4 regions of the Brucella cytisi genome follow, and region 2 is predicted to be linked to each of the others. Evidence: predicted binding sites of a transcription regulator. Region 2 holds the regulator's gene; each other region holds the start of a gene.

Region 1 (7,747 bases), on a different contig from region 2:
CCCAATTAAAGTCCCGGCGGTAACGCAACTATCCGTTTCTTGCGTTTGAATGCTGAAGCAGTCGATTAGGAGCATTTCCAGCAAAAACATGAAACGGTTTTGCGTAGGGCAATGCGACAAAACAAATAGTTGGAGCGGTTCCAACGCTTCTTTTAAAATAGAAGCCGCTCTAGAGAAGATTGTCAGTCGGTCTGTAAGCCGGGTTCTGTATGGCCGGGCTTTCGCCCGACGTGGCAGCCATTCATCTGGGACGGATGTCGCCACCCGCCTCGTGCAACCCACCCGGACGGCTGATCCGGAAACTGATTGCCGGCCCTTGCGAGCCAGCGCGCCGTCCCTATTCGGTTTTGCTCCCGATGGGGTTTACCGTGCCGTCTGCATTGCTGCAGACGCGGTGGGCTCTTACCCCACCCTTTCACCCTTACCCCGTCATCCCTGCCGTTTCGTTGCGCAACGGTACGGAAGACGGGGCGGTCTGCTTTCTGTGGCACTTTCCCTGGGGTCGCCCCCGCCGGGCGTTACCCGGCATCGTGTTTCCATGGAGCCCGGACTTTCCTCACCTGCCGCCTTTCGGCATATGACAAGCGCGGCTGCCCGACCGACTGACAGCGCGCATATAGCAACGATAGCGGAACAGTGGAACCGGATTCCGGAAAAAATCTGCAGTCACCGGAAACAGAAAAGCCGACAGTGTCTCCACTGTCGGCTTTCCGTTCACGTCAGGCGGCCTGTACTCTACGCGACCGCCGACGTAAATCTGCATTCGCATCCTGAAAATGCATCAGAGAGCGCGCATATAGGCCTTGACCGAGCTGCAATATTTCGCCGAGGTCGGGTTCATACGCTTTGCACCGTGACCGGCATTGTACTTCAGGATCGTGCCGCAAGTGCTGCCGCCGCCGAGCTTCTGCGCCTGGGCCAGATACTTCATGCCGAACTGGATGTTCGTGGAAGGCTCATAGAGACCCTTGGCTGAACCCGTGTAGCCGAGGCCACGTGCGGTCGAGAGCTTGATCTGCATCAGGCCGATTTCACCGGCCTTGCCACGCACATTCGGCTGGAAATTGCTTTCGTGACGCACAACCGCATGGGCAAGTGCGGAAGGCACGCCGTAGGTCGATGCGTAACGATTGATAATGCTCGAATAAGCGCCGCCGCTCTTGGCGTTACGGGCAGTCGTGTCCTTCGACTGCGAACGCTTAGCAGCAGAACCCTTGCCCGTAGAATTCTTGGCAGTCGGAGCCGCACGGCGGCTGACGACCGATGCCTTCTTCGGCGCTTTGGTTGGCTTTTCCGCCTCGGCAGTCTTGTTCTGCTGGCGTGCCTTGAGGAGAGCGGCGAGGTTGGTCGGTTCAGTTGAAGGGGCACTCAGTGCTGGATTCAGGCCAAACGAACTCATCGCGCCAACAAGGGCGCAAACAACAACAAATTTAATTTTCATAACCTACCGTCTTGGAACGTTTCTTTTCTCAGACTGTCTGTCTTGGGTAAAAACAGTCCTGTTTTTTGATCCCGCCCGATATGGGTTGCCAGGCCCTTGTCCGCTGGGATTGAGCGATGAAGTGCCGGGCAAATGCAGCCGAAGATTGGTTGTAAAAGTAAAATAGTCTTACAGGTTGTAACATTCGCGATTCACGCAAACGCGGCGTAAACCTTCGTCACAACCCTTCTGCAACCGGGCTGGGTCGATCTATTTTTATGAAATCATTACAGAAATACGAATCAATGCTGGATAGAAAGATTAACCGCCCGCATCTCGTCAGGCGGTAACATTCTGCAGGGAAAAAATTAGCCTGTAGAGGGTATCTATAGTAGATACATCGGCCACCCCGTCCACATTTTGTGTCCGAAAATGTCGCTGAAAGGCCTTAATCACAGTCTCGGTGCCTTCATCGAAGACACCAGTGATGGCGATTTCGTAGCCATAAAGTGCCAGCATGGATTGCAACGCCTCGACCGGCTGGCCGTTTTCGCCACGTGCCAGAAACCGCCCGCCGCGGATCGACGTCGGCTCGAAATAGTGGCCGATACCCGCCTCGTGGAGCCGCTTCCAGGGGAAGTTATGGCCCGGGTCTGTCTTGCGCGAAGGTGCAACATCCGAATGGGCCAGAACATTTTCCGGCTTGATGGCATAACGCTCGCATATATCGCGACAGAGGCGGATGACCGCCTCGATCTGCGCATCCTTGAACGGCGGATAGTCTTCGAGATTACCCGGATTGACGATCTCGATGCCGATGGAAGCGGAATTGATGTCCGTTTCGCCCTTCCAGAAGCTCTTGCCCGCATGCCAGGCACGGGCCTTTTCCGAAACCATCTGCACGATCCGCCCGTCTTCATGGACAAGGTAATGCGCAGAAACTTCCATATCTGGCGATTTAAGAACCTGCACGGCCTCTTCGGCAGTCGCCAGACCGGTATAATGGAGAATGAGAAAGGCAGGCATCTTGCCGTCGCGACGCGGACCGAAATTGGGTGACGGATCAAGCGTTGCACCGGCAAAATCGGGCCGGTCAAGCGCCAGCTCCTGCAACAACTCGCTCTCGATTTCGCGCACGCTGCTCATGCAGCCTCCAGATTCTTCTCAATGCTTGCCCAAGCAGCGTTTATCGCTGCCAGACGCCTGTTGGCAATGGTTATGAATTCAAGCGGCAAGCCCTCTGCCACCAGCCGGTCCGGATGATGTTCCTTGACCAGCGAACGATAGCGCTTGCGGGCCATCTCGAAAGAAACGCCGCGCTCCAGCCCCAGAATGGCATAAGGATCGTCAGCACCGCGCTGGACATGCCGGATCGCGATACGATCGAAAGCGACTTCATCATAGCCGAAAATATCAGCAACGCCTGCAAGGAAGGCCATCTCTTTTTCATGCACATAGCCGTCAGCGGTGGCTATATGAAAAAGACCATCGAGGATATCCTCAAGCAGATGGCAATCGGGTTGTCCTTCACTGCACAATCCGGCGAGCTGACGCGCGTAGGATTCATAGCCAGCGACATCCTGCTTGGCGAGATCATAGAGCCGCGCGACATGCGCCGTCTCTTCCTTCGGCACAGCGAATATGTCCTGAAAGGCGCGGATTTCGTCCTGTGTGACGACCCCGTCGGCCTTGGCCATTTTGGCTGAAAGCGCGATCATCGCAATGGAGAAGGCCACCCGGCGCCGTGTATCGGCGTCACCTTCGAAAACGGTGCGCACGGCTTCGATAACGCCAGTAATGGCATTCGACGCCACGTAAGTGACAAACTCACCAATGCGAACCCAAATCGACATGGGACTTTTCTATAGAATTCCGAATGAACTGAAAACCGCCCAGGCGAGCGAAAGTCTAAAAAACAAACATTTAGAAAGAATATCAGGACATTGGCTTAGATTGTTGCCGAGTTCCGCAACGAACGCTTATTGCTGGGGTTCGCGTTCGTCGAAGGAACGCTGTGCGGCCGTGGCTGCTGCTTCTCCAGCCGTCTGTGCCTGCTGATCCGTCTGACCGACAGATTTTGCCGCAGCGACAGCATTGTTCCGTGCGCGTTCAATGGCTGCTGCCTTCTCTTCCGGGCTCACCACACCGGAACTATCGCGGAGCGACTTGACCAGATCGGGGCCCTTCTCCGTGCTTCCACTTTCTGCCGGTTTGGCAGGCTGCGATACAGCAGCAGCGCCCTGCTCGCCGCCATTCGTGGTGGCAGCAGTCTCGTCGTCCCCTTTGCCGCAAGCGGCAAGCACAACAAGAACAATCGCAGAGATGAAAAACAGGAAGTTACGGTTCATGACAAAAGCCATAACCGAAGCGAGCCTGCGTTGAAACACGGAAAACGCAGAATGCCCGTCTTTTCCCGACATGGTTGCTTTAACGTTCATCTCAATCCTAAAACCATTGGCTTAAAGCCATTGGCCTAAAGCCTTTGACTGAAACCTATTGGCACGAATGGCGACCCGGAAACCGGATCGCCACCCGCATGCTAGTGCATCACGACTTCCCAACCTTAGTTGGAAGGCGCTGTCCCTGTACCTGGCGCCGGGGTGGCCGGTGCCGGAGTTGCCGGGGCTGGCGTCGTCGTCGTGTCATTGTTCGAGGGCGCTGCCGGCGCGGATGGTGCCGGTGCGTTGCTCGTGTCGTCCTTCTTGTCATTGCACGCTGCAAGGCCGAGAAGCGATACGGCGGCGACAGAAGCAATCAGAAACTTCTTCACGTTGGCTCTCCTTCCTAGATCAGGCTCGTTGGCCTGGTTTCAGGCATTAAATGGCAATATTGCCAAACGCCTCTCTCTGTTTTCTCCGTGCGTGACCGGTTGATCCGGCCAATCACCTTTACGGTCACTCATCGACACAGAAATCCCGTCGACTCGGACCGTCACACAAGAAAACGGCAACGGCGCGAAAAAGTTCTCTCAAATAGTCTTACCGACCGTAATAAAGCGACAGTATTACAGGCGTATAGCCGCATTCATCTGGTTTAAAAACCCGCAATTAATTCGTCACGCCCCTGTCATTGGACGATGTTTAACTTGGCAAAATCAAAGTCGGGATTCGTGCATTAGGGGAATTTTTGATGACACAGCAAGCATCAGCCGACACAATTCTAAAACAGGCCGTGACCCAGAACAGCGCCCTCTCGCGGGCAGGCTTTTCTGAAAGGCTGTTTGCCTGGCTGTTCAAAGGGCTGGTCTATCCGCAGATATGGGAAGACCCGGAAGTTGATATGGCAGCTCTGGCTATAGAGCCGGACCACCGCATCGTCACCATCGCGTCCGGCGGATGCAATGCCATGTCCTACCTGACCGCCGATCCGGCACGTGTGGAGGCGGTCGATCTCAATCAGGCACACGTCGCGTTCAACCGGCTGAAGCTTGCGGCTGTCAAAAACCTGCCCGACTACGATGCATTCTACCGATTTTACGGGAAAGCCGACGACAAGACCAATCTTGCCGCCTACAAGCGCTTCATCCGCCCACATCTGGACAGCGAAAGCCGCGCCTATTGGGAAAAACGCAAATGGAATGGCCGCCAGCGTATTTCCATTTTCTGGCGCGACCTCTATCGCCACGGCTTGCTTGGCGTCTTCATCGGCATGGGCCATCGCGTGGCGCGCCTCTACGGGATCGATCCGCGCGACATCTTGAAGGCGCGCACAATGGAAGAGCAGCGTAGCTTCTTCGACACGGCGCTTGCCCCTCTCTTTGAAAAACGCATGGTGCGCTGGGCCACAGCCCGCAAATCATCCCTTTTCGGACTGGGCATACCGCCACAGCAATATGATGCCCTTGCCACTGCAGGAAACGGCGACATGGCGCTTGTCCTGCGCAGCCGTCTTGAGAAACTCGCTTGCGGTTTCCCCCTTACCGACAATTATTTCGCCTGGCAGGCGTTCGGGCGCGGCTATAGCGGCAATGAGAAGACCGGGCCTCTCCCGCCCTATCTGTCGCGCACCAACTTCGAAACGGTACGGGCACGCGCTGATCGCATGACCGTACAGAACGCAAGCTATACCGATTTTCTCGCTGCCAAGCCTGCGGCATCCGTCGACCGCTATATCCTGCTGGATGCGCAGGACTGGATGAATGACGAGCAGCTCAATGCCCTCTGGAGTGAAATCACCCGTACGGCAGCACCAAATGCCCGTGTCATCTTTCGTACCGCAGCCGAACCGAGCCTGCTTCCAGGACGGGTGGCACCGCAGATTCTGGATCACTGGGACTATCAAGCGGACGAATCCCGCACCCTGCACGACCGCGATCGCTCGTCGATCTATGGCGGGTTCCATCTTTATGCGCTGAAGGATGCCTGACATGTCGCGCAGCCCATGGAGCGTTCAGGGTATAGACCATGCCAACCTCATGGATCAGGTCTACCGTCGTCAGCGGCACTTCTATGACGCGACCCGCAAATACTATCTTCTGGGTCGCGACCCCATGATCGCAGGACTGTCCGTACCCAAGGACGGCACAGTTCTGGAGATCGGCTGCGGCACCGGCCGCAACCTGATAAAAGCTGCAGAAAACTACCCCGATGCAAAACTCTTCGGCATCGATATTTCAGCAGAAATGCTGGATACGGCACGCCGGGCGGCGGAGCGCGCTGGCATCGAAGATCGCGTCCGGCTTGATCGTGCGGATGCGGCCCAGTTCGATCCAGAACGATTGTTCGGGCAAGCCGGCTTCGACCGGATTTTCATTTCCTATGCCGTATCGATGATACCGCAATGGCAGTCGGTCATTCATGAAAGCATCCGGCACCTCAATGCGGGCGGAGAATTGCATATCGTCGATTTTGGCGATCAGGCCCGGCTGCCGCGCTGGTTCAGAAAGGCACTCTTCCAATGGCTGGAATGGTTCCATGTCACACCGCGCAGCGACTTGTTCGCGGTTTGCGACCAGCTTGCGCAGGAACGCAGTGCTGTCGTTGAGAAGCGCATTCTTTATCGCGGCTTTGCCTGGATAACGGTTGTTCGTTCGACAATGCCACCCTCTGCCACAGATTAGCACCAAACTTGCCCGCCAGACTGGTGACGTCCGCCTCCGGATCGCGTAACCGTTAGAAGACTGATTCGCGACACGGAACCACTATATGAACCGTCTGGCCAGCTGCAGCATTCTCGCCCTCGGCGCTTTACTTCTCTCCGCCTGCACGACGGTGGATTACGACTTTTCCGACGTAAAGAAATCGGGCGGCTCGGTGGCCCGGATCGCACCGCCGTCCGGCTCGGTAAAGGCACCACGCTTCGGTGATCGCGACCCGCACGACTGGACCGGTAAAACGCCCTGGCACTATCCGATCCACGGCACAGACGTTTCCAAATATCAGACCAACATTGACTGGAGCGCCGTGCGCGCCAGCGGCATTTCCTTCGCCTTCATCAAGGCGACCGAAGGCGGCGACCGCGTCGACGACCGTTTCAAGGAACACTGGAACGGCGCCCATCAGGCAGGCATCGCACGGAGCGCCTATCACTTCTACTATTTCTGCCGTCCGGCCATCGAACAGGCCCGCTGGTATATCCAGAACGTGCCGCGTGATCCGAGCGCGCTTCCACCCGTTCTCGATATGGAGTGGAACCCGCAATCGCCGACCTGCAAGCTGCGCCCCAACGCAGCCGTTGTGCGCAAGGAAATGCGCATCTTCCTGCAGGCGCTGGAGAAGCATTACGGCAAACGCCCGATTGTTTACACGACGGTCGATTTCTTCGATGACAACGACTTGCGGCAGATGGCAGACTATCCGTTCTGGCTGCGCTCCGTTGCCGGTCATCCGGACGAGAAGTACGGCCCGCATCCGTGGACGTTCTGGCAATATACCGGCACCGGCTCCATTCCCGGCATTAAGGGCGACGCCGATATCAATGTCTTCGCAGGCGATGCCAACTCGTGGAAAAAGTGGCTGGAAAGCAACAAGGTCCGCTAACACGGCGCAGTTTGGCAGTTCACACCAAGTTTTGCTTCATTTCCGGGGCTTGTTGGGGCAATAGCTAAAACAATCCCCGAAAGGGAGCCTTTTGCTCCCAATCTATTAGTGTGAGTTACCAATGAAGTTTTTTGCTTCAGTTATCGCAGCCGCCTTGCTTGCATCGACAACCATGTCGGGTGCACAGGCCGCCGCGTCTCCAGCGCCTGCTGCGACGCCAACTGAAAACACCGTCAATCTTCCCAAGCCGGAATGCGAGATCGATTACGGCCAGTGGATGGACAATCTGACCAAGGAAGCCCGGGAAGCCGGTGTCGGCGAAAAGGGCATCGCCGAATTGCACAAGGCC
Region 2 (7,747 bases):
GCCGGTTCGTTCGGAAACATAAGCTTCGCCCATGCCGGATTGGGATAGGAGACAATGTTCCAGTTGATGTCGAAACCGGCAATCTTTTCGAGAGCCGGCTGATAAGCCTTCGAGTTGGCCCGGTTGGCGCGTGAAACCTTGGCCGGATCCTGGCTGGAGAGGAGCATCGGATTGTCGGCAGCAATAGCCAAACGGGCAGCGCCATCCGAATAGGCCTTCGCCATTCCCTCATAGAGCCAGCTCGCCGCACGATCGAAACTTGCGTCGGATGCGTTCTCGTAACGCGCAAGTGCCATTTCGTCATCCGCGAAGAATGGCGTTACCAGTCCGGCCCCAGCCTTGTAAGCATGCTTGGCGATAAGGCGAACCAGCGGCAAGGCCACGACCGGTGCGGTAATGACGAGATCCTGCCCCTCGCGCAATTGCAGACCAACGCGAACGGCGACTTCCGCGAGACGTTCGAGTTTCACCGGATCGATGACTGGGTTCAGCTGTTCATGAGCCATGGGTGGAAGACCTTTTTGGATATGGAATCACCGACAGTTTATCAGACGGCATAATTTCACCACCTTTTTTCCTGCCTTTGCAGTATAGTAATTCTGCGGTCAGTTGCAGGAGAAAGCAGACAGTAATGAATAAGAAAGTGCTTATCTTTCTGGGCGTTAGCGGCCTTCTGGCGGGCTGCGTGACCATGACACCTGAACAGCGTCGTGCGGCCGACGAACAGACCTGCCGCAGCTATGGCTTCAAGGCCAAGACTGACGCTTTCGCCAACTGTCTCATGCGACTGGATCTCGATCGCAGAGCTGACCGGCGTGCCTGGCAGAATCAGGTTGATTTCTACGACACTCCGATGGTGATCTATCGCCCGATCTATCGCTGAAACTTTCGCCGAAAAGCGACGACAATCAGCCAGAAAATCAAAACGCCGGTCAGGTAGAACTAGACCGGCGTTGCAGATTATCTGATTGTAAAATCGCCTCTTATAGCGGTGCTTCTGGACGGTCCTGGGACAGAAGTAGCGCGCCAATGGCGTCAGCCTGCTTCTGGCTTGCCGGAGCATAGCCAAGCGATGTCGGCTGCGGGGCTGTCGTATCGAATTGCGGCTGGTAGGAGGCCACCTGCATATGCTGTTCCTGCTGAGGTGCAGCCACACCGCGATGGCGTGCCAGTCGTTCGCCACGGGCCTGCGGACCGGCACCAGTGTTCTGGTCCACACTTTGAGCCTTTACCGCTTCCGCGAGTGCCACCTGAACGGTCGGTTCCGTTCCCGGAACTGGGCCGGTTTGTGGCAGGGTCACATCATAAGACGGATCCTGTGGAACGGAAGGTGATTGCGGCGAATAGGCCATAGCCAGATTGTATGGCTCCTGCGGAACCGGATTTTGCAGCGAACCGTCGCGATTGCGCTTCTCGTAGAAGGAATTTCCACCGGCTACGAGCACGTAATGCATATTGTTGTAAGGGAACTTCAGACCCGCCGTGTGGAAGAACATGGCGTTCTTGAGCTTCGGATGACGCTCACCCTTCAGAACCGCGTCGGCAGCGGCCTGAACATCAGGCAGCGCCTTGGAATTCATCTGGCGGGTAAGCACACCGGGCGCAAACTGGTTCTTCTGACCGACGACACCGCAAATCGTATCCGGATAACGTCCCGACGCGAGACGGTTCATGACCACCGTACCAACAGCCAGAAGACCGTCGGAACTCGAACGATTGGATTCGAAGAACATCGCACGTTCAAGGCAATTCTTGTCCCGTGCGGTGTAGGTGTAGGTCTTCACGCCATTGACGGATTTGACGTGGCTTGCCGCCGTCTTTTCCGAATTGGCTTTTCCCGAGGTTCCGGTTGTCGTGCAACCGGTCACCACGAAAGGCGCAATCACCAGCCCGATAAGAGCGGGCAATTTCCACTTCGCGGCGCGCGTCAATGGCTCAGTCTCATATTAGGACCCTTAACTGATCCAGTCATCCATTCAGGCGAACACATCTGGAATGATGCGCGCGAACGTCTGACTGCGGTGCAAGTCAAAGAGGACGAAGATCAAAATCTCACGTCCTACAGTCGCTCAATCGAATTCAAGGTTTTGGAATTTTTAGGCCAAAAAAAGGCAACAGGTCAAATCCCAACAATGCTGGAGACCGCTGAAAAGTCCTAAAACAATTCCGAATCGAGATTGCGAATGTGCCTACAAGCCCTTTAAATATATTAATAATTCCTTAACGAGAATTAGCAATTCAGGTAAGATATTGATTTCACGAGATTCAAAGTCTCGCAATACACGCCATATCGCTGCCTTAATTCACTTTTTCTTGTACTTTTTTTGCATACACATTTGTGGCGTTTCAAATCTTCTGTAGAATTTCTGCTTCCAGGCCGGTTCCATTGCTCTTTGTCAACTTTGACAACAGATTTGTAACATCGCGTGAGATTGTGCTTTTGAGACCCGTTTCGGGTTGTTGCAATGCGAATCGGGCGAGCACGATCCGCACCTTGCAAAGCGGGGTCTTAAACAAAAACGACCCGCCACGGATACCGTGGCGGGTCGGACAAGTTCAGTTCCTGACGCCGAAATGACCGCAGCGGTCACCCGAAAGAATAACCCGCACCCCGAACGGTACGGATCGGATCGAGCGCACGACCGACATTGATCGCCTTGCGCAGCCGTCCGACATGGACGTCCACCGTGCGGTCGTCGACATAGATGTCCGGTCCCCAAACGCCATCCAGAAGCTGGCTACGTGAGAAGACACGACCGGGCGACATCATGAAATATTCGAGCAGGCGGAATTCCGTTGGTCCGAGACGAACTTCCTTTTCCTTGCGATAGACACGATGCTGTTGACGGTCGAGAACCAGGTCGCCCACTTTCAGCACATGCGAAAGAATGCTCGGATTCGACCGGCGCAACATCGCCTTGACGCGCGCTAGCAATTCCGGCGTCGAAAATGGCTTCACGACATAGTCGTCCGCGCCGACGCTCAGGCCCCGAACACGTTCGCTTTCCTCGCCACGTGCCGTCAGCATGATGATGGGCAGGCGTTCGGTTTCCGGCCATTGGCGCAGGCGACGGCAGAGCTCGATGCCCGATACGCCCGGCAACATCCAGTCCAGAATGAGCAGATCCGGTACGTTCTCGCGCAAGGCGATCTCGGCTTCGTCGCCGCGCAGCATTGTATCGACCTGGTAGCCCTCTGCCTCAAGATTATAGCGAAGAAGAACGCTCAGCGCCTCTTCGTCTTCTACCACAGCGATTTTGGGTGCCTGTGACATCCAGTATTTCCCTATCCAAATTCGGCGGGCGGTAGATACAATCCCCCAATCGACCGCGTGCCGCCGCGCTATTCACTCATTCTCAACCGCCGGACCGTGTGGTCCGGTCGGCTGCAGTTCAGGGTTTACGCGCCTCATCCACGACAATACCGTGGCTCAGGTCTTCCTTGGGTCGTTCGGCCGGCATTTGCAGGCCGGTCACGATGTAGTAGACGGTCTCCGCAATATTGGTCGCGTGATCGCCGATACGCTCGATATTCTTTGCGCAGAACAGAAGATGCGTGCAGGCGGAAATATTGCGCGGGTCTTCCATCATGTAGGTCAACAGCTCGCGGAACAGTGACGTGTACATGGCATCAATCTCGTCGTCGCGGTCGCGAACGACATTGATCTGCTGCACCGAGCGCGACGCATAGGCGTCGAGAACATCCTTGAGCTGGGTCAGCGCCAGCTCAGCGAGTGTTTCGAGCCCACGATAAAGCTTTACCGGCTGGCGCGATTCCGAAACGGCGGCAACGCGCTTGGCAATGTTCTTGCCCAGATCGCCCACGCGTTCCAGATCGGCAGAGATGCGGATCGAGCCAATGATTTCGCGCAGGTCCACAGCCATGGGCTGACGCTTGGCGATAATCATCACAGCCTTGTCGTCAATCTCGCGCTCGCTGGCATCGAGAATGAGATCGTCGGAGATGACGCGCTGTGCGAGCGCATTGTCCGCATTGACGATAGCGGCGACCGACTGCTCGACCATACGTTCCGCATGTCCGCCCATTTCGGCGATCTTATGGGAGAGAAACTTCAATTCCTCGTCGTAGGAGCGAACGGTATGCTGAGACGGCATAGTAGACCTCGTAATATAAATTGCGGGGAAGCCGCACTGTCTATCTGTTGAAGCGCAGTTGCGGATCAGCCGAAGCGTCCGGTAATGTAGTCCTGCGTGCGCTTTTCGGTCGGCGCGGTGAACATGGTTTCCGTGTCACCCACTTCGACCAGATTGCCGAGGTGGAACATGGCGGTGCGCTGCGAAACACGCGCGGCCTGCTGCATGGAGTGCGTGACGATCACGATCGTATAGTTCTGGCGCAGTTCATCGATCAGCTCTTCCACCTTCGCGGTCGCAATCGGGTCGAGCGCCGAGCACGGTTCGTCCATGAGAATGACTTCCGGGCTCACCGCAATCGCGCGTGCGATGCAAAGACGTTGCTGCTGGCCACCCGAAAGACCGGTGCCCGCATCGTGCAGACGATCCTTCACTTCCTCGAACAAGCTCGCCTTCTGCAAGCTCGTCACGACGATTTCTTCAAGATCGGCCTTGGTGCGGGCGAGACCGTGAATACGTGGGCCGTAGGCGACATTTTCATAAATCGACTTCGGAAACGGATTCGGCTTCTGGAACACCATGCCGACGCGGGCGCGCAGTTCGACGACATCGATCTTCGGATCGTAGATGTCTTCATTGTCGAGCGTGATCTTGCCACCGACCTTGCAGCCTTCGATCGTATCGTTCATGCGGTTAAGCGAACGCAGGAAGGTAGACTTGCCGCAACCCGAAGGGCCGATCAGCGCCGTGACCATCTTTTCCTGGATTTCCAGATCGACGTCGAACAGCGCCTGCTTCTCACCATAAAATACGCAAACCTTGTCGCCGCGCATCTTTATGGAATTGGCGTTGGCGTTCATCTTTTCTCCTACGGCTTTCTCGAGAGATCGTTCAGTCATCAGGTTCATAGCTTTCGACTCCCGTTTACCAGCGGCGCTCGAAGCGGCGGCGCAGAATGATTGCTGCAATATTCATCACGGCAAGGAACAGAAGCAGGACGATGATAGCGCCTGACGTGCGTTCCACAAAGGCGCGTTCTGCTTCATTCGCCCACATGTAGATTTGTACAGGCAATGCCGTCGCTGGATCCATTGGCGTGGACGGCACGTCGGCGACGAAAGCCACCATGCCGATGAGAAGAAGCGGCGCGGTTTCACCAAGCGCATGGGCAAGGCCGATGATCGTTCCCGTCAGGATGCCGGGTGCGGCAAGCGGCAGGACGTGGTGGAACACCATCTGTGTTTTCGATGCACCAAGACCGAGGGCCGCAGCGCGGATCGACGGCGGCACCGCGCGAAGGGCGGCGCGGGTCGCGATAATGATGGTGGGAAGCGTCATCAGCGTCAGCACCAGACCACCGACCAGTGACGCGGAACGCGGCAGGCCGAAGAAATTGATGAAGACAGCAAGCCCGAGCAGACCGAACACGATGGACGGAACCGCTGCCAGATTGTTGATGTTCACCTCGATCATGTCGGTGAAACGGTTCTTCTTGGCGAACTCTTCCAGATAGATTGAAGCGGCGACGCCGATAGGCAGCGACAGGCCGAGAACGATCAACATCATGTAGAGAGAGCCGACCAGTGCGACACCAAGACCGGAGGTTTCCGGACGGCTGGAGGCACCGAAAGTGAAGAGACCTGTATTGAAGGCCTCCTTCATGACGCCTTCTTCCGAAAGCATCTTCATCCAGCCCACCTGACGGTCAGAAACCTTGCGGCTCGTCTCCGGCACGGAAAGGTCGATCTGCCCCTTGAAGGCGGAATCGATATCGGCGCCGGCCAGAACCGGAACAGTCTGCGTCGTGCCGATGAGCGATGGATTGTCCATCACCAGCTTGCGCAGCTGAATGCGCACGCCGTCGGAATAGAAGCGGCCCAAATCACGCATTGCCGGACGGTCTGTCGCTGCAACACCCAGTTTTTCGGCCAATGCATTGCGCACCAGCAGCGGATAATTGGCCGTGATCAGCACATTCGGATCGGTCGCGCGCTTGTTGCCCGGGTCAATCACCTTCTCTTCAAGCTTGACCGGCAGATAAAGCGTCGTCTGCCAGAAGGCTGTATAGCCCTTGGAAAACACCGAGAAGAGAAGTGCGCACAGAAAGAACACGCCGATGGCGATCGCAGCAATACCGTAATAGCGGAAGCGACGTTCGGCAGCGTAGCGGCGTTTCAGTCCGATATCGCGGCGCGTCGGCTGTGCCGTGGCGCCGCTGGCGTTGAAGGTCGTATCGGTCATTATTCGTACTGCTCCCGGTACTTGCGCACGATATGCAGCGCAAAGATGTTCATGATCAGCGTCAGGACGAAAAGCGTGATGCCGAGTGCAAAGGCCACCAGCGTTTGCGGCGAGTTGAACTCAAGGTCGCCGGTGAGCTGGTTGACGATTTTCACCGTGATGGTGGTCATCGCTTCGAAAGGATTGATATTGATGCGTGCCGCAACACCGGCGGCAAGAACCACGATCATGGTTTCGCCGATGGCACGGGATGCGGTCATCAGAAGCGCGCCGACAATTCCGGGCAAAGCGGCAGGAAGGACAACACGTTTGACGGTTTCGGAGCGGGTTGCGCCAAGACCAAGCGAACCGTCGCGCAATGTCCGCGGCACGGCTGTGATAATGTCATCGGAGAGCGAGGACACGAAGGGGATCAGCATCACACCCATGACGAGACCAGCGGTCAGAACGCTCTGCGCCATGATGAAGCCCTGACCGCCTGCAATGGCAATCGAGAGATCGCGCAGGAAAGGTCCGACTGTCACAAGGGCGAAGAAACCGTAGACGATGCTGGGAATACCGGCCAGAAGCTCAAGGACCGGCTTGACGATCGTGCGCACTCGGGGCGACGCATATTCTGCCATGTAGATGGCCGAAAACAAGCCGACTGGAACAGCGAACAGCATGGCCACAAGGGCGATGTAAAGTGTACCAGCCAGAAGCGGAATGAGACCGAACTGGCCTGTCTCACCACCCGAGCCGGCGGCGGCAAAGCGCGGGTCCCATACAGTGCCGAAGAAGAACTCCCACGGCGAGACTGACTGGAAGAAACTGATCGTCTGGAACAGCATCGAGCAGATGATGCCGACGGTCGTCAGAATGGCGATACCGGATGCGGCGATCAGCCCCCAGAGAACGATCCGCTCGACATTGTTGCGTGCACGCATGCGGCGGCTGATCGTGGAAAGGCCGAAGATCAGGCCTGCGATGGCGATCACCAAGGAAACAGCTGAACCGATGGTGTGTGTCAGCGCCGTTGCCTTTTTCAGGTAAAGCGCGATAGGCACCATGTAATCCTGGCCTTCAGTCGCGAGCGCCACGCCCTTGGATGCAAGAACGGCGCGAGCATCCTGATAGTTTGCCGGGAAGCTTTCCAGTTCGGCAGGCGTCAGCCGGTCAAGCCCGTTGGCCAGACCACGCACCATGCCAAGCTGCAGGCTGCGATTGGTGAAGGAGCCGTCCTCGATAGCATCCGGCAGACGGGCGGTCGCGCTGTGATCGAGATAGACCGACGTTCCAACGGCCCATACAGCGAGAAACAGAATCGCAGGCAATGCAGAAACGAGGAAAACCCACCAGCCATGATAATGCGGGCGGGAATGCATTTTCTCGGTCGGCGAGGCTTTTGCGGAAGCAGACTGCGCCTTGTCCAG
Region 3 (7,747 bases), on a different contig from region 2:
CAGGAAGCCAGCTCAGTTCGACAACGAAGGAGAAACTTCATGGCAAAGACAATGAAAGCCGCTGTGGTGCGCGCATTCGGAAAGCCACTGACAATCGACGAAGTACCTATACCCGAGCCCGGTCCGGGACAGATACAGGTTGCCATCCATGCATCCGGCGTTTGCCATACCGATCTGCATGCAGCCGAAGGCGATTGGCCGGTGAAACCCAATCCGCCATTCATTCCGGGGCATGAAGGCGTCGGTTATGTTTCGGCTGTGGGTAGCGGTGTCAAACATGTGAAGGAAGGCGACCGCGTCGGCGTTCCATGGCTTTATACCGCATGTGGCCACTGTCGTCATTGCCTGGGTGGATGGGAAACGCTCTGCGAAGAGCAGCTTAATACAGGCTATTCGGTCAATGGTGGCTTTGCCGAATATGTCGTTGCCGATCCGAATTTTGTCGGCCATCTGCCGAAGAATATCGATTTCAACGAAATCGCGCCGGTTCTCTGTGCTGGCGTAACGGTTTACAAGGGCCTCAAGGTAACCGACACCAAGCCCGGTGACTGGGTTGTGATCTCCGGTGTCGGTGGTCTCGGCCATATGGCGGTGCAATATGCCAAGGCAATGGGGCTTAACGTTGCCGCTGTCGACATCGACGACAGAAAGCTTGATCTCGCGCGGAAGCTTGGCGCGACGGTGACCGTCAATGCCAAGACGCATAATGATCCGGCGGCCTATATCAAAAAAGAAACTGATGGCGGTGCGCAAGGCGTGCTGGTTACGGCTGTTTCGCCGATCGCATTCGAACAGGCCTTGGGCATGGTATCGCGGGGCGGCACTGTATCGCTGAATGGTCTGCCACCCGGTGACTTCCCGCTCTCTATATTCAACATGGTATTGAATGGCGTCACAGTCCGCGGTTCGATTGTTGGTACGCGGCTTGATCTGCAGGAGTCACTGGATTTCGCCGGTGATGGCAAGGTGCGCGCTACTATCCGAACCGAAAAGCTCGAAGATATCAATTCCATCTTCGATGATATGCGCCAAGGCAATATTGAAGGTCGCGTAGTCGTGGACCTGACTCAATAGGCAGGTTGGGCTAGTATAGGAGAGGGCGGTGAATTTCCGCCCTTTCGTATCATGGAGGAGGATATGGTTGAGGTAGCTTCCGGCGACGGCAAGGGTCAGGTTAGCGCCACGGCGGCAGCGCTCGATCTCATCCGTGAATTGCAGGCCGAATATGGACCGATCATGTTTCATCAGTCAGGTGGTTGTTGCGACGGGTCATCACCGATGTGCTATCCGCAAGGAGAATTTATTGTCGGCGATACGGATGTAAAACTGGGCGAAATCGGTGACGCTCCGGTCTATATCAGCGGCCCGCAATATGAGGTCTGGAAGCATACCGAACTCATCATCGATGTCGTTCCGGGACGCGGAGGCATGTTCTCCCTCGACAATGGGCGCGAAGTTCGGTTTCTGACGCGTTCGCGGGTCTGTTCGGTTCCCTGATTTCTCTTTTCGTTTTGTGGCGAAGCGGTTAGTTAGATCGGAGAGGGAGGGAGACGATCCAACATGGCCGCAGCAGGAAAACGAGCAACCATTCATGATGTGGCACGCCTTGCCGGTGTGTCGATCAAGACAGTTTCACGCGTCTACAATGACGAACCGAATGTGCGCGAAGCCATTCGCGAAAAAGTCAGGCAGGCGGGGAGTGAGCTCCGTTACCGTCCCAATGCTGCAGCACGCAACCTTGTTGAACGGCGTTCTCACTTGATCGGACTTTTCTTCGAGAACCCCAGCGCCAGCTATGTCACCGAACTGCAGATGGGCGCACTGGAGCGGCTGCGCGACACGCGATACCGGCTGCTGATCTTCCCCGTCGAAAATCGTGAAGACATCCGTGGTGCGCTGATCGAAACAGCCCACGCTTCCGGTCTCGACGGCATCATCGTGACGCCCCCCATGTCGGACGATCCTGAAATTCTGGCCGAACTGACGGCTTCCGCAATGCCATTTGCCCGTGTCGCAGGCGACGCGAATGTTCACCCGACCGACAGTGTCACGATCGATGACGAAGCGGCTGGCGTCGATCTGATGGAGTATCTTCTGAAACTCGGCCATCGCCGGATTGCGATCGTGATTGGCGATCCAACCCATCGCTCGGCAGAGTTGCGCCTCGCAGGCTATCGCCGTGCACTGGAAGAGGCGGGGATCAAGCGCAATCCCGATTATGAGGTGCAGGGTGGCTTCAGTTTTGCGAGCGGTCTCGCCGCCGGAAAGAAGCTGCTTTCGCTTGAGGAACCACCAACCGCTGTGTTTGCGTCAAACGACGATATGGCCGCCGCCGTCATGCAGGTCGCCTATGACCGCAACATTGCGATACCTGATCAGCTAACGGTGGTTGGCTTCGATGACAGCGCGATCGCCAGCATGGTTTCGCCGCAGATCACCACCGTCCGCCAGCCGATTTTCGAGATGACCCGCGATGCGGCGGACATGCTTCTCAACCAGATCGAAACCGGTCACCTGTCGGCCTCCCGGCGGATTGAGTATAAACTCATCATCCGCCAGTCATCGGGAAAAGCGCCGGTATAGGCCTGTCTAGCTCTGTGCTGGACGCGAGGGGAAGAACCGCTCGCGGGCGAAATTGCTGCCGAAGATCATGTCATATTGCAGCATCTGATAGTCACGCAGGAGAGGAGGAAATGGCGGCCTCTGTTGCCAGCCTTCCTCGACTTTCTCCGAGCGGTCGAAAACTGCATGATTGTCAACGACCTGGTAGCGCTCATGCAACTGACGCAGGAAGCCTGTGTAATAGGGATGCTGCATCCCTGCCATATCCAGAATGTGCAGCGGTAGGAAGGCAGGGCTGATCGTACCGGTTCCCCGCTCGGCGCCACGCTTATTCGACCAGAGAACAAGCGGTGTTTCGTGTTGCAGCATCATATCGGCGGCAGGCGCTGTGCGGCTCGCGACCCGGTTTGCCATGAACCCGGTCTCGACATAGACGGGGCCGAGTGGTGGCAGATGGTCACCGAAGAAGACGAGAATGGTTTCGCGGTCGCGCTTCGACGCCCAGTCCATCAACCGTGCAAGGCTCGCATCGGCATCCATGGCGCCTTGCGAATAGGAACGGATCGACTGGCGCGTGTGCTCGCTGGCGTCAGTCTGCACCTCAAGTTTGGAATCCGGGTAACGATTGGCTTCGTAGGGGCCATGTCCTTGAAGTGAGACGGCAAAGAAGAAGAATGGCGCATCCATGGAATCTGCTTCGCGGATGATTTCATCGGTCAAAGCAGCGTCGGAGGCCAATGAGCCGCGCTTTTCCAGCGGTGGCATGTTTTCTTCTGACATGAACTTGTCAAAGCCCATGCTTTCATAGACGGGGCCGCGGTTCCAGAACCATTGGCGATAGGGGTGGATGGCGCGCGTCGCATAACCCTGATCCTTGAAAAAGCTTGCAAGCGAGGGAAGCGGGCGACGGATATATTGCTGATAAGGGATACTGCCGGAGGGCAGGAAGGCTTTGGAAAAACCGGTCAGAGCCTCGAACTCGACATTGGCAGTCATGCCACCGAATTCTGGCGAGAAGACATGGCCGGATTGTTCCACCCGGACTGTGGGAATCGGGTCGGCGCTGAAAGCCACGCCCGGAAGGCGGGTCGGATCCCAGAAGGATTCGCTCATCACCATAATGACGTCAGGCTTGCTGGTATCGAATGCAGCAGGGATCAACTGCGCCGGCGGTTCAATGGCGGCAATTGCTTCAGAAGAATAGCCTTCCGGAGCGAAGACGGTAGCCATTGGCACATTCAGGATGAAGGCCATGGTAAAGCCGTTATGGGCGTAGTTTTCCTTCTGGTCCCACATGATCGGCAGGATGCGCAGACGGTCGCGCGCCAGCGAAAAACTGGCATAGTCGGAAATCACTGCGAACCAGGCGAGCAAGGGCAGCGCGAAGGCAATACGCAGCATCCGACCCTTCCATGGGATCGGATCAAAGCGCCGCCACCAGAACAGCGTCACGGTGATCATCACCGCTGCCGAAGCAACGAGAAGCAGGGCTATGCCGACCGCACTCCACGGGCGATCACGCACCAGAAGCGGCAGAAGATCGACGATCTGACGGGCATAGAGAAAATCGCTCGGATAAAGCGGGTCACCGAGGTAAAGGCTCTTTTCGCGTGCAGTTGTGGCCGCAATCAGTGCCAGCGGGCCGACAACAAAGAAGCCATAGTGAATGCGTCCGAAAATAGCGTCGCTTGCTGTCAGGACCACGACGAAGAGCGCAACGGTCGTCCATGCAGGCTTATGCGGTGTGCGGAAAAACTGCATCGTGTCGGTGAACGAGCCGCGCACGATCCATTCGACAGCGAAAACCAGCAGCGTTGAAAGTACAATGGAAGCGAGCGCAATTGCGGCGAGGCGCAGCGGCCAGGCAATACGGGCAGGCCCGAAAATCGCGGCATCGCTCCAGCGACGCGCAGCGGTATTTTCCATCACACCCGGCATGTTTTACTCACTAACTCCCGCTCTTCTACAAAAAGCCTGTCACATTTCTGTCATGGAAATGTCAAGGCACGCTTGGGCCGCGAGTGATACGCACCGTGATCTGAATGGATGATGAATGGAGCATGTCTCTCGAAAGTGGGAACCGTTTCGGGATAAAGACATACGTGAAAACAAACAGATAGAGCATTTCTAATGATTCAATCAGAACAGGGAATGCTCTAAAATGAAAACAGGGCTGGAACTAATCCGGCCCTGTCCATGGCATTATAGCGGATTGGATTACGAAAAGACGTCTTCCAGTCCCTTGGTCAGTTCCAGCGCCTGCCGCTCGAACAGGCGGCGATAGATGCCACCCGGCTTGCGGATAAGCGCATCATGATCGCCTTCTTCAAGGATCTTGCCCTTGTCGAAAACCAGCAACCGGTCAAGAGCACGAACCGTCGAAAGCCGGTGCGCAATGACAAGCGTCGTACGACCAACCATCAGCCGTTCCATTGCCTGCTGGATCAGCACTTCCGATTCTGAATCGAGGCTCGATGTGGCCTCATCCAGAATAAGGACTGGTGCATCTGCCAGAAACGCACGGGCAATCGCCACACGCTGACGCTCGCCGCCCGAAAGCTTCACACCCCGTTCACCGACAAGCGTTGCATAGCCTTTCGGCAGGCGGCTGATGAAGTCATGCGCGCTTGCGAGGCGTGCAGCCTCTTCAATCTCCGCCTGTGTCGCGCCGGGGCGGGCATAGGCGATGTTCTCGGCCAGCGTCCGGTGAAACAGGATTGGCTCCTGCTGCACGATGGCGATCTGCGAACGCAGCGATGCCTGTGTGACTTCGGCAATGTTCTGTCCGTCAATCTTGATGGCGCCGCCGCTGACATCGTAGAGACGCTGGATCAGCTTGACGAATGTCGTCTTGCCCGAGCCAGAATGGCCAACCAGGCCAACCCGTTCGCCAGCCTCGATCTTGACTGAAAAGTCGCGATAGAGGGCTGCTTCGTGGTTGCCATAGTGGAAAGTGACATGATCGAAGGTGATCTCGCCATTTCCAATCTTGATCGCCGGTGCACCTGGCTTGTCGGCAATGCCGTAAGGCTGTGCCTCGATGTCGACCAGCTCCTCCATGTCGTTGACCGAACGCTGCAGGTTGCGGATATGCATTCCTACGTCGCGCAGATAGCCTTGCAACATGAAGAAGGCTGTCAGGACGAAGGTGATATCACCCGCCGTTGCCTTGCCCTGGCTCCACAGATAGAGCGCAAAGGCGATGACCACGCCGCGCATCACCAGCAGGTTCGCACCCTGAATGAAGCCATTCAGCGTACCGATCAGCCATGTGCGGCGTGTGCGACCGCGCCACTTGGAAACGACCTTTGCAAGACGCGCATCTTCACGGCTTTCCGCGCCAAATGCTTTGACAACGGCGTTGCACGAAATGGCATCGGCCAAAGCGCCGCCCATTCGCGTGTCCCAGCTATTGGCAAGCGTTGCCGCAGGCGCAACAAAGCCAAGCGAAATCACGATCGTGCAGACGATGAACAGCACCGAACCGATTGCAACCAGCAACCCCATCAGCGGCCAGTACCACGATAGAAGTACCACCGAACCAACCAGCATCAGGATTGACGGCAACAGTGCCACGATCAGCGTATCGTTGAGCAGGTCGAGTGCCCACATGGCACGCGAGACCTTGCGCACGGTCGATCCGGCAAAGGCGTTGGCGTGCCAGTCTGTCGAAAACCGCTGCAGCTTACGGAACGAACTTGCTGCCATGTCGCTCATGATCTTCAAGGTGAAGTCCGTGATGACATAGAAGGTCAGCTGACGCGTAATCAACGCCAGCGCACCCAGCGCAAGCAGGATGATCAGGGCATGAATGGCGGCATCCCATCCACTGTCGCCGCCAAGCGACAATGCGTCGACCAACCGACCGGAATAGAGCGGTGTCAGAACATCTGCGGCTGTTGCAAGCAGCATGCCGATTATCATCAGCGTCAGCCGCAAGGGCTGACTTCGCCAATGGCCGAAAGTGTAGCCGAGGACATTGCGGAAAGCAGGTCCCCGGAAATCTATGCGAAACCGAGTCATATCTATAATACCAGGCCGTGTTTAAACGGACTCTGGTTCCTTTAAAGAAGACAAAACAAGCAGCCGGTGAGGGCTGCGGCAAATTTGGAAGTTTTGGAATCGGCCCTTTTAGGGAGGGCGTTCAGGCCTCAGCCTGCAATGCGGGCCAAAGACTTAAAGCTTGGAAGCGCCCGCGCAAACACTGGGCACCATGGGGAATGGGTAATAGACACGCATCTCATACCTCTTGCCAGTGTTGCAGATGGATGCACAATAAATGAGCAAAAATTTTTGCCAAGGCGCAAAATGACGAATTTTCTATCCAACCATTTGACTGTGACAAATTTGCAAGCCTCGTTTTAAGGAGTGCTGATCCAGCTTTCCGCCCTTTGCTGAACGGATATTTTCACTTTTTCCGTTACAGGACGGCTCCGGCCTTGCAATTCTGCCGCTCATGGGTGAAGGGTCGTCCTGAGATATATCAGAGCCGTGCGGCGCACAGGGAGAGTTCATGACAGTCCATCAAAATCTGATCGCGGGCGAATGGGTCGGCGGCGACGGGATCGCCAACATCAATCCTTCGGACACCAAAGATGTCGTTGGGACCTATGCGCGGGCAACTGCCGAAGACACCAGGGCGGCCATTGCCGCCGCGAAATCCGCTTTCCCGGCCTGGTCGCGTTCCGGCATTCTGGAACGCCACGCCATCCTGCGCAAAACTGCCGATGAAATTCTGGCGCGCAAGGACGAGCTTGGCCGTCTCCTGTCGCGCGAAGAAGGCAAGACGCTGGCTGAAGGCATCGGCGAAACCATTCGCGCCAGCCAGATTTTTGATTTCTTCGCAGGCGAAGCCCTGCGTTTGGCTGGCGAAGTTCTGCCTTCTGCGCGTCCGGGTATCGGTGTGGAAATCACCCGTGAGCCGGTCGGCGTCGTGGGCATCATTACGCCATGGAATTTCCCGATCGCTATTCCGGCCTGGAAGATTGCGCCGGCACTTTGCTACGGCAACACGATTGTGTTCAAACCGGCTGATCTCGTGCCGGGCTGCTCCTGGGCGATTGTCGATATCCTGCACCGTGCGGGATTGCCAAAGGGCGTTCTCAATCTCGTCATGGGCAAGGGTTCGGTTGTCGGTCAGACCATTCTGGACAGTGCGGACGTTCAGGCCGTCACCTTCACCGGC
Region 4 (7,747 bases), on a different contig from region 2:
AGGCCCACACCCATGGGTTAAGGCTGGTGATTGCCGGGTTCTGATATTCCACGGGCACCTGACCCTTGAGATCGACGGGAAGCCAGCTGAGACCTGCGCCCTGAACGATGATTTCCGACGTAACTGACGGCAGATTGCTCATGTTGAAGACGTCCGTGCGAACATTGTTCGCAGCCGCTTCGCGCAGAATGACCTGCTCCTGGTTCTGGCCGTTCATCTTCACGCCTGTAGCCTTCACACCGTATTTTGCGGTGAAGGCTTCAGCCATGGTGACGATCTTGCCAGTGGCATCCACAACGGTAATGCCAGGCTCTTTCCTGGCCGCTTCAATCAGTGCTTCGAGCGAATAATCCGCATCCTTGATACCGATTTCAGCGACAGGCTCTGCGAAGGCAGCCGTGCTTGCCAGAAGTGCGGCGCTCAATGAAAGGGCCGCACATTTGCGAATGGTTGAACTCATTATTTCCTCCAACGTTGATGATTATTGTTTGAAAGTGAAAGCATCGACGCGCATTCGATGCGCCTCTTTTCAGTCGCTGATGCGCTTGCCTTCTTTGCAGAACACATGGACGTGGCTCCGTTCGACATGGAACCAGATTTCATCGCCAGCCTTCCGGGCTGGAGCATCTGCAGCGATTGCAAAATACTGCTCGCCATGAATTGACATTTCGACGATCCAGCTACCACCGGTGGGCACGATATCGACCACTTTGGCCACACATCCGTGCTCGACAGGCTTATGGCTGAGACGAACGGATTCCGGCCGAATACCGACGGAACCGACATTGCTTGCCGCAATGCCCTGCGCCTTGAGGTAATCGCGTGCCCATGTCGCCAGCGCACCGTTATTGCTGTCGTTAAGCTCGATGATATTGATCGGCAGATTGCCGATGAATTCGGCCACAAAGCGATTGGCCGGGCGCTCGTAAATGTCGTCAGGCGTGCCAAGCTGTTGCAACTCGCCTTCGCTCATCACCGCAATCGTGGTTGCCAATGTCATGGCCTCCCATTGATCGTGGGTTACGAATACGACCGTCGAGCCCATTTCCTGATGAATACGCTTGAGTTCCGCGCGCATTTCAAGACGCAGCTTCGCATCGAGATTGGAAAGTGGTTCGTCGAGCAGAATAATATCGGGCTTAAGCGCCAGCATACGCGCAAGCGCTACGCGCTGCTGCTGACCGCCAGACATCTGTGCTGGCAAACGGTCGTGATAACGCTCGATGCCAAGCTTCTGCAGAACGTCGTTGACAATACGCTGACGCTCAGCCTTGGCGACCTTATGCAGCTTCAAACCGAACTCGACATTTTGTTCAACCGTCATATGCGGCCAAAGGGCATAGTTCTGGAACACCAGCCCCATGCCACGCTTTTCTGGCGGCACATAAATGCCGTCATCGACCGACACGATCTTCTGACCATCAACGAGGATCTGACCTTCGGTTGGGTATTCAAGACCTGCAATCATGCGCAGCGTCGTCGTCTTGCCGCAGCCAGAAGGTCCAAGCAGGCAGAGAAACTCCGACTTTGGAATTTCGAGTGAAAGCTTTTCAACTGCGGCGCGGGCGGCTTTGCCGTAGCTCTTTCTGACATCGCGAATTGTAATGCTCGACATTATTTGCCTCCCAATCCGTCAGACAATTTGCTGTTGGTGAGTTTTTGAACGATGACCGTGCCGCCAAAGGCGATGACGCAGATCATCAGAACGACTGCATTTGCGGCCTGGCTGTAGCTGTAATCCACGAGGCGCAATGCATAAGTGGTGAGAACATCCGTGCCCGGCACAGCCAGCACGACAACGAGGCTCAAGCCTTTGATGCCAGAGATAAACGGCAACAGAATACCTGAAACCAGTGAGCCTTTCTGGATCGGCGCTACAATCGAAACCAGACGACGCCAGAAACCGGCACCCACGATCTGGGCCGCTTCTTCAGGCGCTTTGCCAAGCTGCATCATCGCCGAGATACCCGCACGCGATGCGAATGGCATCTGATCGGCAAGGATCGCGAGGACCAACAGGATCGGCGTTCCGTAAAGGGCTGGAAGCGGACCACGCTGCACTGCAAACATCGTGAGATAGGCTGCAGCAAATGCAATGCCCGGAACCAGATAAGGCAGGAATGTCACCTGACGCAGAAACGTGCCGACAAGCGAAACCGGCGTGCGAGCCACGACATAACCGACCAGAAGACCCAGCAGCCCCGCACCCAAGGCAGCCGAGCCGACGATCCAGAGCGTGTTCCAGGTCGCTTTCCAGAACTCCCCGGTCAGGAGGATGCCATTGCTCATCGCAGTGGTGTTAAGATCGGTGCCGATCCAGAAATCCAGCGTGAAATTATCAAGTGTGAAAACGCCGGGCACGCGCATAACCGTCGTCAGCAGAAGCGCCATTAGCGGAATGAACGCGCTGACAACGAACATGAGTGCGGCAAAGCTGAACGCAGGCACACGGAAGCGTCTGAGGTCTGTCTGACGATTCATAGAACCCTTGTTGCCAATAGTGACGAAACGGCGCGCTTCCTTGAGCAGATACATATCGAGGAAGATCGAAATGCTCCCGAGCACGACAATGGTTGCCGCAAGAACGGCACTCATGCCGGCCTGACTGGTCGAAATTGCGCGGAAGAGAGACGTCGCCAGCACGTCAAAGCCAACCGGCACGCCAAGAATATAGGCGACACCGAAGTCACCGAGACATTTGGCGAAGATCAGCGTTGAAGCCGACACAAGCGAGGGCAGCATCAATGGAAGAATGATGCGACGCGCGATCAGCAATTTGCCTGCGCCCATGACACGGGCTGAATCTTCAAGCGTGGAATCAAACTGCCGCAACGCATTGCCGAAAAGCAGGATCACGAATGGCGTATAGTGCATGGCCAGAATGAGTGTGATTGGCAACATGCCGTAAGCAAGCCAATCAGGTGGCGAGAAGCCCAAAGCTTCCATCCAGCTTGGCTGACCACCGGTGGTGCGATTTTTAAACAGCGTCAGCCAAGCCAACGCGAAGGTCCACGACGGCAGCATGTAAGGAACGATCAATGCTGTCGAGAACCACTTCTTGCCCGGTAAGTTTGTGCGGCTCAAAAGCCATGCCAGCGGAATGCCCGTGACAAGCGCAAAGGCAATCGAACCAAGTGCGATGATTGCTGTGTTCCAAAGCGGACGCCAGAACACATCCGTCGAAATCGCTGAGAAGAACGCACGGTTGAGATAATAGAAGGTCACTTCACCAATCTGCTGGCCCGAGCGTGCCCGATCAGCAAATTGGACAATCATTGCATCTGACAAAAGCAGCACGATTGGCGCTGCAATCAGATAAGCAAAAGCGATTGCCAGAATAATCCCGATCAGTGTCGTGGGGTCGGCATTATAGACCTTGTATTTGTAGGTTAGTTGCTTGTAAAAGCTCATTATTTTATCCACTTTGAGCCGAAGTGACCCCACCGTAACCCAATCGGGTTGCAGTTGACTGTGTTCTGGCTTGCTGCGGGAGCTGGCACTCAGAGACATGCCATGCGAATTGGTCGCTTGCTGTGAAGCGAATTATGGAGGCGGTGCGCCAGCCTTCTCGCTCACCTCGCGCACCAGGGACCACGCGGCTGCGTAATCTATGGGAATAAAGTGATCGTCACCCTGAAACTCGGCTCTCATTTCAGGCGTGAATGTGAAGTTGAAGAAGCAGCGCTTCATCTCCGCCACGAGATACGGCGCAAGATTGTGAGCATAGGCAAATGAGGAGGTTGGAAACAGGTCGCTCTGATAAATCAGACGAACCGCATCACGCTTCACAAGCCCCCGCTCGATCATGCGTTCAAGCACATCGGAGGCTACAGCCGCCATATCGTAATCACCGGCGACAACGCCGAGGATCGATTTATCGTGCCCGCCTGACATGATAGGCGGATAGTCTTGCCCCGGCGTGAGGCCTTCTTTTGGGAAGAGTGCGCGTGGCGCGACATTGCCAGAATTCGAGAACAATGATGCATGGGCGACGCGATGTCCTTTAATATCACCCAGCTTTTGATAGGGCGAGTCCGCGCGCACGACCGCGACCAGCCGATAGCCGCGCATCTGATCACCAGTGCCTTTGGCGGCAAAAGGAACAGCACCCGCGCGATTGACTGCCTCAATTGTCGGTCCTGTAGAGAATCCGGCAAAATGCAAGCGTCCTGAACGCATCGCCTCAACTTCATCAGCACTGGACTGAATCGGATAATAAATGATCTGCCGTCCAAGGCAGGCTTCAAGATGCTGGGTGAACGGCTTGAAGAGCCGCGCATAAACCGCCGGGTCTTCGATGGGCGAATAAGCCCATACGAGTGTTTGCGGATCACGCCACTGGGAAGCGTCTTTGGGAGTATCTGCGACAAGGTCGCGGTTCTCGTCGCAATAGCGCTCGTCCAGCGCACCACGATAAGCACAAGCAGCATCAGTGGCATTCGCATAAGCGATGCACAGCTGAAGCCCAAACAAGGTCATGCCGATACGACATGCCAACCCGCACCAAAACATTTTTTCCTCCCTGGACACTTGCTATGATACAAGCGCCACAGCCTCATCCCGTATTGTCTCAGATACTAGCAATTTTAACTGTCAGAATCCTGTCGTCCCGAAAACCTTGAATAGAATCGTCGAACACCACATGCGTATCCTTCTTGTAGAAGACACAATCGATATTGCGTTTGCTATTGCTTCAAAGCTTGAAAAAGAAGGCCACTCTGTCACGACTGTCTATGATGGCATACAGGGGGAAGATCTGGCTGTGAATGGCTCCTTTGATCTGGTCGTACTCGACATCAACCTTCCCGGACGTGACGGTTTTGCCATCCTGCGCAGTATGCGAGAACAATCCTTGTCATGCCCGGTATTGGTAATCACAGCGCGCAATCAGATTGCCGACAAGATCGATCTTCTCGAGCTTGGCGCTGATGATTATCTGGTCAAACCCTTCGATCTCAGGGAGCTTGTTGCCCGTATCAGAGCAGTCGCACGACGGCATATGGGCGTGGCGCAACCAGTTTTGCGGATCGGCGAATTATCGATCAACCTGACACAAAGGTCAGTGATGCAGGGGGACGATCCACTGGATTTCGGGCGGCGGGAATTCGACGTTCTGGAAATGCTTGCCACCCGTTTCAATGTCACGGTTCCAAAAGATATGCTGGTTCTGAAACTGTTTGGCCATGAAGATACCGGCACACCCAATGCTATCGAACTGCTGGTTTCACGCGTGCGGAAGAAGCTCGAGAACAGCAAAGTTGAGATTGTTACACAACGCGGCGTGGGTTATTTGCTCCGGCTTAAAGCGCCGCAACTCTGATGGTCAAAGGAGCCGCAAACAGGGAATATTCGATCCAGCGCCGCATTTTGGTGGGCAGTGGATTGACGCTGCTTGCCGTCACCGTTCTGCTCTTCTTTCTTGGCCGCTGGTATGCGCATCGTGCAGCCGATGAAGCATTTGACCGTGTTCTTGGGGCGGCGGCCCTATCGATCGCAGACACGATAACTCTGCAGGATGGTGCGCTCAGCGTCGATCTTCCACACTCGGCCTTTTCCATTTTGGGCACTTCGCGCCTCAATCGCATTTTCTATCGTGTCGTGGCACCCGATGGCAGCCTCCTGACCGGTTCGCCTACTCTCGGGCTCGAAATTCCGCATGGCAACAATAGCCGCGTTCGCCTCAGTGACAGTGTTTATCGCGGTGAAAAAATACGAATTGCCGCAGTCGCACGCTATCACAGCGACGCAAGAGGCGGCGGCTGGGTCGATGTTCTGGTGGGTGAAACGCGCGAAGCGCGGAGGCAGCTAACCTTGCAACTAAGCCTCAACACTCTCTTGCCTGCGCTTGGAGTGGCTTTGCTCGCACTGGTCCTTATCTGGCTCGCAATCCGGTTTGCATTCAGACCGCTGCGGACGGTTGAGTCTGATCTGCGCCAGCGCTCCTCATCCGACCTTAACCCGGTTGCTGGTCCTATTCCCAAGGAAGTCAGCGCACTTGTCACAGCGCTCAATGATTTCATGGGGCGGCTGAACGATGTGCTTGCCGGATTAAAGCTGGTCACAGCCGATGCAGCTCATCAGATGCGGACCCCACTTACCGCCTTGCGTGCCCTGACCGAACTGTCGCTCGAAGAAACTGATCCAGACCGGCAAAAAGAAATCCTTGCCCGTGTCCATGCCAATTCCATAAGCGCAAGTCTTCTTGCAAATCAGCTTTTATCTGAGGCGACTACACTACACAGTATTCAGTCACGGAGACTCGAAACGCTCGATCTGCGGCAGGTTACACAGGAAGCAGTCCGAAGACTGCGCGCTGAAGGCAGTTATTTCGATTTGCAACAAACCATCAGCTTTGATATGCCCGATGAGCCGCTCTATGTGAATGGCGAAACCATCAGCCTCAGAGAAATGATCCGCAATATCGTCGAAAACGCACTTATTCATGCGCGCGGCCCTGTTACTATCAGCCTTAGCCAGAATGGAGCTACGATCACCCTTGGTGTTCATGACAGAGGCGCAGGGCTTGCGACCGACATGAAAGACCGTGTCTTCGAGCGTTTCGTCCGAGCGGATCAATCAAAGCCCGGTTCCGGCCTTGGTTTGTCGATAGCAAAAATGGTTACGGAAGCGTTGGGCGGCCAGATTAAACTGCGTGACCGCGAAGGTGGTGGAACAAGCGTGCTGGTGACATTGCCCGCAACGACACCGGAGCAGCGCGCATGAAACGCATTATCCTGCAATTCTGTGCCGTTCTGATATTGATTGTTCCTTCATGGCATAACACGCATGCGCAAAATGACCCGGTTTCAAAACCCGAATTTCAGATTGTCGGCGACATCGCACCCGAAACCATAGCCCCCGTACAGGCTGGTCTTGCGCGTCAACTGCCCGGTGTGAACATTGCTTATCGGCAGATCAGACCGGGTGAATGGACTTCGCGGCTTCTTGCTGGCGCTGAAGAAGCGAGCACCGCCGATCTCGTTATCCTTTCGACGCCCGATCTTGCGGTGCTCATCGCCAATGAAGGCGGCGCGCAACCAAGAAATGGAATTGTTCGCAATGCAGGTTTAACACCACAAGCTCATTGGCGTAGCGAATTGTTCAGCATCGGTTTCGATCCAGCGGTGAGCGTTGTCAGGCGTCGCGCGCTCGACAATGAACTGCCAACGACACGCATTGAACTTGCACGATTGTTGGAGCAAAACGCACCGCGTTTTCAACGCCGTGTCGGGGTCGTCAATATTGGCATTGATAATGTCAGTTACACACTGGCAGCTCAGGATTCGATCCGATCACCGCTGTTCTGGCGTATCGTCCGCGCCTTCGGCGCATCACAAGCGCGAATTTTCGATACGAGTGAAGAACTGTTACAAGCGTTGTCAGCTGGCAGCATCGATCTTGCCTATAACGTGTCGTTGTCAGACGTGAGCAAATGGCAATATGACGCACGAAATTTTACAGTGATCATACCACAGGATTACGTTGTCGCTCTACCCTGGACCGCGCTCATCCCGGATCGAAGTAGACACGCAAACATCGCGGAACAGGCGATCACATTTCTTCTGTCTTCTAACGGTCAAGCGATCCTTCAAGAAACTGGCCTTGTATCGGAAACAAGCCCTACCGACGTTGCATCATTGCAACCTGTCGAGCTTGGGCCGGAGCTTCTGGTTTATCTGGATGGATTAAAGCGAAGCCGTTTTTTGGATACATGGTTCCAACTTATTGTACATGAATGATATTTCAT

What was found. Region 2 encodes PhoB, which activates phosphate uptake and scavenging genes when phosphate is short. Its sites were predicted from a motif close to TGTCATNNANCTGTCAT; they were not measured.
Positions count from the first base shown of each region.
Region 1: AAE521_RS11815 (BtaA family protein) is a predicted target of PhoB. The motif match lies at 4,474-4,490, and genes of this name have one in related genera.
Region 3: AAE521_RS16605 (LTA synthase family protein) is a predicted target of PhoB. The motif match lies at 4,538-4,554, and genes of this name have one in related genera.
Region 4: phnD (phosphate/phosphite/phosphonate ABC transporter substrate-binding protein) is a predicted target of PhoB. The motif match lies at 4,592-4,608, and genes of this name have one in related genera.

Region 1 is NZ_JBCAUP010000011.1:24,331-32,077, reverse strand. It holds RNA gene rnpB (RNase P RNA component class A) at 179-606, opposite strand; gene AAE521_RS11840 (lytic transglycosylase domain-containing protein) at 782-1,441, opposite strand; gene AAE521_RS11835 (N-acetylmuramoyl-L-alanine amidase) at 1,760-2,566, opposite strand; gene AAE521_RS11830 (J domain-containing protein) at 2,563-3,273, opposite strand; partial or broken gene AAE521_RS11825 (hypothetical protein) at 3,400-3,818, opposite strand; gene AAE521_RS11820 (hypothetical protein) at 3,984-4,190, opposite strand; gene AAE521_RS11815 (BtaA family protein) at 4,550-5,785, shown strand; gene AAE521_RS11810 (class I SAM-dependent methyltransferase) at 5,787-6,479, shown strand; gene AAE521_RS11805 (glycoside hydrolase family 25 protein) at 6,565-7,398, shown strand; gene AAE521_RS11800 (lytic murein transglycosylase) at 7,520-7,747, shown strand, end outside.
Region 2 is NZ_JBCAUP010000013.1:158,123-165,869, forward strand. It holds gene AAE521_RS14610 (aminopeptidase) at 1-506, opposite strand, end outside; gene AAE521_RS14615 (hypothetical protein) at 632-883, shown strand; gene AAE521_RS14620 (cell wall hydrolase) at 984-1,931, opposite strand; gene phoB (phosphate regulon transcriptional regulator PhoB) at 2,588-3,274, opposite strand; gene phoU (phosphate signaling complex protein PhoU) at 3,393-4,115, opposite strand; gene pstB (phosphate ABC transporter ATP-binding protein PstB) at 4,181-4,954, opposite strand; gene pstA (phosphate ABC transporter permease PstA) at 5,019-6,335, opposite strand; gene pstC (phosphate ABC transporter permease subunit PstC) at 6,335-7,747, opposite strand, start outside.
Region 3 is NZ_JBCAUP010000016.1:122,936-130,682, forward strand. It holds gene adhP (alcohol dehydrogenase AdhP) at 40-1,074, shown strand; gene AAE521_RS16595 (DUF779 domain-containing protein) at 1,138-1,497, shown strand; gene AAE521_RS16600 (LacI family DNA-binding transcriptional regulator) at 1,561-2,583, shown strand; gene AAE521_RS16605 (LTA synthase family protein) at 2,590-4,500, opposite strand; gene AAE521_RS16610 (ABC transporter ATP-binding protein) at 4,780-6,585, opposite strand; partial or broken gene AAE521_RS16615 (aldehyde dehydrogenase family protein) at 7,076-7,747, shown strand, end outside.
Region 4 is NZ_JBCAUP010000012.1:11,556-19,302, forward strand. It holds gene AAE521_RS12855 (ABC transporter substrate-binding protein) at 1-460, opposite strand, end outside; gene AAE521_RS12860 (ABC transporter ATP-binding protein) at 530-1,615, opposite strand; gene AAE521_RS12865 (ABC transporter permease) at 1,615-3,411, opposite strand; gene phnD (phosphate/phosphite/phosphonate ABC transporter substrate-binding protein) at 3,544-4,512, opposite strand; gene AAE521_RS12875 (response regulator transcription factor) at 4,643-5,320, shown strand; gene AAE521_RS12880 (sensor histidine kinase) at 5,320-6,723, shown strand; gene AAE521_RS12885 (ABC transporter substrate-binding protein) at 6,720-7,739, shown strand.